2 regions of the Aquitalea pelogenes genome follow, and region 1 is predicted to be linked to the other one. Evidence: predicted binding sites of a transcription regulator. Region 1 holds the regulator's gene; the other holds the start of a gene.

Region 1 (4,013 bases):
AGGCGCAGTTGCAGCTGTCCCGCCACCCCCTGGCCCGGCGCGTGTTGCCGCCAGACTTTGTGGCCTGCGCCAGTCAGGCCCGGCTGGCCGGCTGGTTTTTCTATTCCCGACCGTCCCGTCCCATGCCGCCACTGGCTGCGGATCAGCTGCAAGGCTGGTTCAGCCCGCTATTGCACCCCTGGCCCAGTAGCAGCCCGGCATCACGCTGGATGTGGTTGCCACGCTTGAGCTGGCTGGCTCCGGCCCGTGTGGCCGAAGCCGAAGTGCGTGAACAGCACAGCCTGCGCCAGGAATTGCATCAGGCCGTGGTGCCGCAACTGGTGGCAGAGTTGCTGCCGCTGGGCGATGGCTACTGGGAGGAGGTGGCGCGCGGTTTCGTGGTGCCGCCAGGCTGGCCCGAAGCAACGCGCCTGCAGGCATTGATGGCCACGCTGCCAGGGAGTCCCGCCGCATGAAGCGCTTGCTGTTGTTGTATGCCAGCCAGACCGGCCGCACCTTGCAGCTGGTTGACGCCGTGCGCGCCAGCGTAGCGCAGCTGACGGATGACCTGCAGTTCAACTGCCTGCCCGCCGAGCAGGCCACACTGGATGATTTGCTGACATCAGACGGCATCGTGCTGGCAACGCCGGAGAATTTTGGCTATATGGCGGGCAAGATGAAAGATTTCTTTGACCGCACCTTCTACCCCGCACAGGGCCGCACCGAGGGGCTGGCTTGCCTCTTGCTGGTGTCAGCCGGTAACGATGGCATGGGGGCCGTGCACGCCATGCGGCGCATCATCGCCGGCTATGGCTGGCACGAAGTGCTGCCCGCCGTGGTGGTACGCGGCGAGCCGGACGCCGCGCAGCTGGCTGAAGTGGCGGAACGGGCCGAGCAACTGGTGGCCGGCATGCTGATCGGGCGCTGGTAATACCTTGCCCGGAAGAGTTAGTGCTTGCGGAGAATGGCGCGCCTGCCCTGATGGGCGGAAGATGCAAAAAGGGCGGTAAGGCGCATTGCGCCCACCGCCCGGATGGCTGTTACCGTGCCTGTCGGCTTATACGCCGTTGGCGTGGGTACAACCGGAGATCAGGTCCTTGAGTGCATCGGCCTTGATCAGCTGGATGTGCTTGTGGTCCACGCTCAGCCAGCCTTGCTGCTGGAACTTGGACAGCGTACGGCTGACGGTTTCCAGTTTCAGGCCGAGGAAGCTGCCGATTTCCTCGCGGCTCATGCGCAGGATGAAATCGTTGGCGGCAAAGCCGCGGGTGGACAGACGCTGTGACAGGTTCAGCAGGAAGGCAGCCAGACGTTCTTCTGCCTTCATGTTGCCCAGGAGCAGCATGACGTTCTGGTCACGCACGATTTCGCGGCTCATCAGCCGGAAAAAGTGGTGTTGCAGGCTGGGAATGTCGCGCCCCAGGCTTTCCATGCGGTTGAAGGGCAGTTCGCAGACTTCGCTGTCTTCCAGGGCAATGGCGTCGCAGCCATGCACATTGGACGAGATGCCATCCAGGCCCATGAGTTCGCCGGACATCAGAAAGCCGGTGACTTGTTCACGACCGTCCTGGCTTGCCACGCTGGTCTTGAAGAAACCGGTGCGCACGGCAAACAGCGACTTGAAGGCTTCGCCACTGCGGAACAGGTATTCACCGCGCTTGAGGCGGCGGCTCTGACGGATAACTGCATCCAGCTGCGTCATTTCGTCGCGGTTCAGCCCGATGGGCAGGCAGAGTTCGCGCAGACTGCAGTTGGAGCAGGACACCTTCAGTGCGTGCAGAGTGTGTTGGTGTTGGTCTGACATCGCGTGTTTTGTACAACCCTGTAAAGAAGCTTGACCCTTGTCAAAGCGGAATTCGCACGTTTTCCGCAAATTTACCAGTCCACCTGACGTTTGACTATCAATACCCGACGACATGCACACCACCCATCCGTTTTCGCCTACCCACTGTGAGTTCGACCGAGCATTGATCGAACGTCTTGATGGTTCCGGCCCAAGATACACTTCTTACCCGACCGCAGACCGGTTTACCCCGGCGTTTGGCGAGAAGGACTATAAAAGCTGGCTGATGCAGCGCCACCTGGGCATGCATCAGAACGCAATATCATTGTACGTTCATATACCGTTCTGTAATACGGTATGTTACTACTGCGGCTGCAACAAGATCATTACCAAGGACAAGAGCCGTGCCGACCGCTACCTCGATTACCTGGAAAAGGAAATCAAGCTGGTTGCCGCCTCGCTTGGCTGCCGGGAAAAGCTGATCCAGCTGCACTTTGGCGGCGGTACGCCAACCTTCCTGTCCGACGAGCAGCTGGACCGCCTGATGACCATGTTGCGTGCCCACTTCGAATTTTTGCCGGAGGGAGAATATTCCATCGAGATCGACCCGCGCAAGGTGGGTCGTGAAACCGTGCATCATCTGGCGCGACTGGGCTTCAACCGCATGAGCGTGGGCATTCAGGACTTCGACCCGCAGGTGCAAGCCGCGGTGAACCGGGTGCAAAGCGAGGAAGAAACGCTGGAGGTGATCGAGGCTGCGCGCGAAGCCGGCTTCAAGTCGGTCAGTGTGGACCTGATCTACGGCCTGCCGCTGCAAACCCGCGAGTCGCTCAAACGCACGCTGGACAAGGTGATTGCCATCAGTCCGGACCGCCTGGCGCTGTACAACTATGCCCATTTGCCCACCGTTTTCATGCCGCAACGGCGCATCAACGAGGCGGACCTGCCAGCCGCCAGCACCAAGCTGGACATCCTGCAGGACGCGGTAAAGAGCCTGGCGGATGCAGGCTATGTATTCATTGGCATGGACCACTTTGCCAAGCCGGAAGATGACCTGGCCATTGCCTTGCGCCAGGCCCGCCTGCAGCGCAATTTCCAGGGCTATTCCACTCATGCCGACTGCGACATGATCGGCCTTGGCGTGTCGTCCATCGGCAAGGTTGGCCCCTGTTACAGCCAGAACGAGAAGGACCTGGACAGCTATTACGCCGCGCTGGACGAAGGCCGGCTGCCGGTAATGCGCGGTATGGTGCTGGATCAGGACGACATCCTGCGTCGCGGCATCATCCAGGCGCTGATGTGCCGCTTCTCCTTGTCGGTGGAAGCCATCGAGCAGGTGCACGGCATCAATTTCGCCGAGTATTTTTCTGCCGAGCTGCCAGCCATCCGCGAGTACCACAAGCTGGGCCTGCTGACCTTTGACGGCGATTTCCTGATGGTGGAGCCCAAAGGGCGTTTCCTGATCCGCAATATCGCCATGCTGTTCGACCGCCATTTGCGTGAACGGGAAACCAAGGCACGTTATTCCAAGACCATCTGATGGTTTTGTTCAGACTGTTTAAAGGGTTATCCCCTAAAAAAGCAGTAAAAAAAGCCCGCAGGTAGCGGGCTTTTTCATTGAAAAAGTGATGGTTTTTTACAACACATCCGGTGCGGTTTTGTCGGCCGACTGCGGTCTGGGGCTGCGATGCAGGCGAATGATGGCCTCGCCGGTGGGGCTGGCAATCACATCGCGCAGCGTGTAACTGTCCAGTGTGCTGAAAAATGCCTGCATGCCCACATCCAGCACGGCCTTGAGCTGGCAGTCCTGACGCAGCGCGCAAGGCGGTTCGGCGCAGTCAATCAGCGGCACATTGCCTTCCAGCGTGCGGATGATGCCGCCCAGGCGGTAATGCTCGGGCGGCTGGGCCAGCGCCAGCCCGCCACCCTTGCCACGGCTGTTGTTCAGCCAGCCTTGCACCCCCATGAAATGCACCACTTTCACCAGGTGATTGCGCGACACCTCGAAGCGTTCGGCAATTTCGCTGATGGTGACCGGTTGCTCCCGGTCGCGGTGCGTCAGGTACATCAGCACGCGCAGGCCAAGGTCGGTAAAGCGGTTCAGTTGCATGGCAGTAAAGTGGGCTGGGAAAGTGCCGCGCAGGATACTCCGCAGCGCGGCAGCTCACAATGCGCAGCGACAAACAAAGCCAATTCAGCCGGTGGTCATGGCATTGGAGCCAAACACTTCCATGTGGATGCGCGTGGCTTC
Region 2 (4,013 bases), on a different contig from region 1:
ACCATGCAGCAGCCCACCCAGCCCATCTGGCAACCATCCGCCGAACGTATTGCAGGCTCCCACCTGCATGCCTTTACCCGCCTGGCCGAAGCAGCCTACGACCGCCCGCTGCCCGACTACCAGACTCTGTGGCAAGCCAGTGTGGACGATCCGGGCCGCTTCTGGGCGCTGGTGTGGGATTACTGCGGGGTGCTGGGTGACAAGGGTGGGAGCGCGCTGGAGCAGGCGGACAATATGCTGGCTGCGCGCTTTTTCCCCGAAGCCCGCCTCAATTACGCAGAAAACCTGCTGCGCCACGATGGTGATGCCACCGCCCTGGTGTTCTGGGGGGAAGACAAGGTCAAATCCCGCTACAGCTGGCAGCAGCTGCGCCAGCTGGTGTCCCGCTTGCAGCAAGCCATGCAGGCCGCCGGCATTGTGGCAGGCGACCGCGTGGCCGGTTTCCTGCCCAATATGCCGGAAACCGTGGCTGCCATGCTGGCTGCCACCAGCCTGGGTGCGGTGTGGACCAGTTGTTCGCCCGACTTCGGCATCGACGGAGCCATCGACCGCTTCGGCCAGACCGAACCCAAGCTGCTGTTCTGTCCGGATGGCTACTGGTATGGCGGCAAGCAGATCGACATCCGCGACAAGATGCAGGCGCTGGCAGCCGGTCTGCCTTCGGTGCAGCAGTTCATTGCCGTCCCCTATCTGGGCGAAACCGCTGCCTTTGCCGAAAGCCTGCCGCGCACCATCACGCTGGACGATTTCATTGCCCGCTTCGCTGCGCGTCACTTGCAGTTTGTCCGGGTGGAATTCAACCATCCGCTGTTCATCCTGTACTCCAGCGGCACCACCGGCAAACCCAAGTGCATCGTGCATGGCACTGGCGGCACCTTGCTGCAGCACCTGAAGGAGCACCAGCTGCACGCCGACATTCACCATGGCGACCACCTGTTTTACTTCACCACCTGCGGCTGGATGATGTGGAACTGGCTGGTATCCGGCCTGGCCAGCGGCGCGGCGCTGATGCTGTATGACGGCTCGCCGTTTGCCAATCAGGGACACATCCTGTGGGAATATGCGCAGCAATGGCAATTCACCCAGTTTGGCACCTCGGCCAAATACATCGACGGCCTGCGCAAGATCAACCTGACTCCTGCCACGCAATACCGGCTGGATGCACTGCGCGCCATCTTCTCCACCGGCTCGCCACTGATGGCGGAAAGCTTTGACTGGGTATACGCCAACATCAAGCAGGACATCAATCTGGCCTCCATTTCCGGCGGTACTGACATCGTGTCCTGTTTTGCCCTGGGTTGCGCCAACCTGCCGGTATACCGTGGAGAGCTGCAATGCCGTGGCCTGGGCATGGCGGTGGACATCTTCAACAGTTACGGCAGGCCGGTGCGGCAGGAAAAGGGCGAACTGGTATGCACCCGCCCCTTCCCCTCCATGCCGGTGGGGTTCTGGCAGGACGAGCAAGGCAGCAAATATCGTCAGGCCTATTTTGGCCGCTTCGATAATGTGTGGTGCCACGGTGACTACGCTGAAATCACCGCCCACAACGGCATGGTGATTTATGGCCGTTCCGACGCGGTGCTCAACCCCGGTGGCGTGCGTATCGGCACGGCGGAAATCTACCGTCAGGTGGAAAGCTTCCCGGAAGTGGTGGAAAGCCTGGCCGTGGGCCAGCGCTGGCAGGACGACGAGCGCGTGGTATTGTTTGTCCGGCTGCAGCAGGGCCATGTGCTGGATGAGGCGCTGGTCAACCGGCTGCGCGAACAGATCAAGCGTGGTGCCAGCCCGCGCCATGTACCGGCGCGCATCATTGCCGTTGCGGATATTCCACGCACCATCAGCGGCAAGATTGTCGAACTGGCGGTGAAAAACGTGATTCACGGCGAGCCGGTGAATAATCTCAGTGCACTAGCCAACCCGGAAGCACTGCAGCTGTTTGCCAATCTGCCGCAGTTGCAACACTAGCCGCTCAGGGCCTCCCGCCGGGAGGCCCGGCTGTCCTTGAGAGTGATCAAGGCACATCTTCTGCCACTGGCGCAGGCTGTCTGCCTGACCGTTAACAGCCACCATCATGAAACGCAGCGCAGCCCTTACCCCACTCTCACACGACCATCACCATGCCCTGTCGCTGGCCATGCAAGCCGGTAAAGCGGCACGGCAGGATGATGCTGAAGAGTGGCAACGCGTCGCCCGGCGACTGATCCAGCATTATCAGGACAGCTTGCAAGCCCATTTCGCCCAGGAAGAACGCCTCTTGTTACCTGCGCTGTCACAAGCCAGCCAGCAGGCTGCGGTTGAGCGCACGCTGGCAGATCACGCCCATTTGCATGCCCTGCTGCAACATCCGCAACTGGCCTCGCCAGCCATGCTGCAAGCCTTTGCCGATGCCATGACTGCCCATGTCCGCTTTGAAGAGCGCGAACTGTTTGTGCTGGCGGAAAGCCTGTCGGCAGTGATGGCTGCCCTGAATCAGCACGGGAAGGACTAAAAGCAGACAGGCCGCATGTGCTGCGGCCTGTTGTCATCTTGATGAATCCTGCTGTGCGGCTAGTGCGGCGAGCGCTTGAACAGGCCGAACAGCTCGTACTTCTCGCGCGGTCGCGATCCCTGCCACAACAAGCTCCAGCCCGGCTCGGCCAGGCCCTCGGTACGTGAACGCATCAATAAGCGGTAGTCGCAGGGGCTGCTTTCGCCAGCCGGATAAGCTACCAGATCTATCCCGCCATAATAGTGCCAGCTGATGCGCGCAATCATGTTCTCGCGCTCGGTGGCAATGCAGCTGCTGCCATTGAGTACCGCCGGGGGCACGTTGCGCAGCATGCTTTCCACCACCGGGCGATAGCTCTTTGCCGCATCCAGCCACGGCAGCCACAGGCTCAGCGCCAATCCCCAGCACAAGGTAAGTCCGGCAGCCCAGTTGGTAATGGCTTGCCGACCACGCACATGGCTGCGGGTGACCGCCCATATCCAGGTGATGGTGGCCAGAATGGCAAAGATGGCGGCCAGCAGCGAAACATGTGGCACATAGTAAGGACTGAAATACTGTGCCCGGCCTGCCAGCCGTTCTGGCCAGCCATAGTTCATCGCCGCCCAGCCCGCCCAGATCAGCAGGCCGAACACCCCGAATGCCATCAGGCCGAACCAGTTGAGAAAGGCCGCAGCGCCACGCCGCAGATTATCCAGCTCAACCGCAGCGAGCAGGGACAGCGGCAACAGCAGCGGCATGGCGTAATCCATGCTCTTGCGCACCGACAGCGTCAGCATGATCAGCACCACGGCAAAAAACATCAGCGGCAGCTGCAACATGGGCAGTTCGTACTTGCGGTTGCGGTACAGCGTCCAGGCGGCAAGCGGCCAGGCCGGCCAGGCAAACCAGATGGTATTGAAGGTGTAGTAGCCAAAACCGTGAAACAGTCCTACCTTGCCAAAGCCGTCCAGCGGGCCCAGCGCATGGTGTTCCCACCACAGGCGGAACAGCGCCGGATAGCTGCGGGACAGCTCCAGCGGCCAGATCAGCGCCACAGGCACAGCCACCAGCAAGGCCATCAGCACGGTGATGACATAGCGCTTGTTGCGCCACGCGGCAAAGGCCGGCAGGAACAGCACGACAGCCCACACCAGCATCACTTCCAGCAGGCTGGCACTCAGGAACAGGGCGGCGCTACCTGCCCCCAGAATGGCACCGGCCAGTCCGGGAGAGCGCAGGGTGAGCGACAGGGCATAAAAGGCGGCGGCAAAACCGGTAAAGCTGGCTACCATCGGCGTCATCTGGTGGCCGGTGACAATCAGGCCCAGACAGCCAATCAAAATCATCACCACGCTGCGTCCGTGACGGCGGCCTATCAGGTCACGCCCGGTCATCCCTGCCAGGGTGAGTCCCAGGGTCATGAACAGCGGCGTTGCCAGCCGCGCGGCATCATGGGCAGGGAGCAGCCAGGGGGAAAACAGCTTGGCAAGTACCGTGGCCACCCAGTAATACAGCGGTGGGGATTCCAGATAGGGTACGCCCTGGA

Evidence for each region. The regulator FNR, encoded in region 1, switches genes on or off when oxygen is low (the NO sensors DNR and NnrR bind a similar motif). The targets are predictions, from matches to a motif close to TTGATNNNNATCAA.
Region 2: the regulator FNR is predicted to act here: its motif matches at 2,002-2,015, upstream of ACE3SE_RS11350 (hemerythrin domain-containing protein).

Annotation. Positions count from the first base shown of each region.
Region 1 covers NZ_JAYSDA010000019.1:77,935-81,947, forward strand. The annotation lists gene ACE3SE_RS14910 (DUF1853 family protein) at 1-455, shown strand, start outside; gene ACE3SE_RS14915 (flavodoxin family protein) at 452-910, shown strand; gene fnr (fumarate/nitrate reduction transcriptional regulator Fnr) at 1,037-1,783, opposite strand; gene hemN (oxygen-independent coproporphyrinogen III oxidase) at 1,896-3,302, shown strand; gene ACE3SE_RS14930 (RrF2 family transcriptional regulator) at 3,399-3,872, opposite strand; gene hmpA (NO-inducible flavohemoprotein) at 3,957-4,013, opposite strand, start outside.
Region 2 covers NZ_JAYSDA010000012.1:38,100-42,112, reverse strand. The annotation lists gene ACE3SE_RS11355 (acetoacetate--CoA ligase) at 4-1,965, shown strand; gene ACE3SE_RS11350 (hemerythrin domain-containing protein) at 2,072-2,488, shown strand; gene ACE3SE_RS11345 (ArnT family glycosyltransferase) at 2,548-4,013, opposite strand, start outside.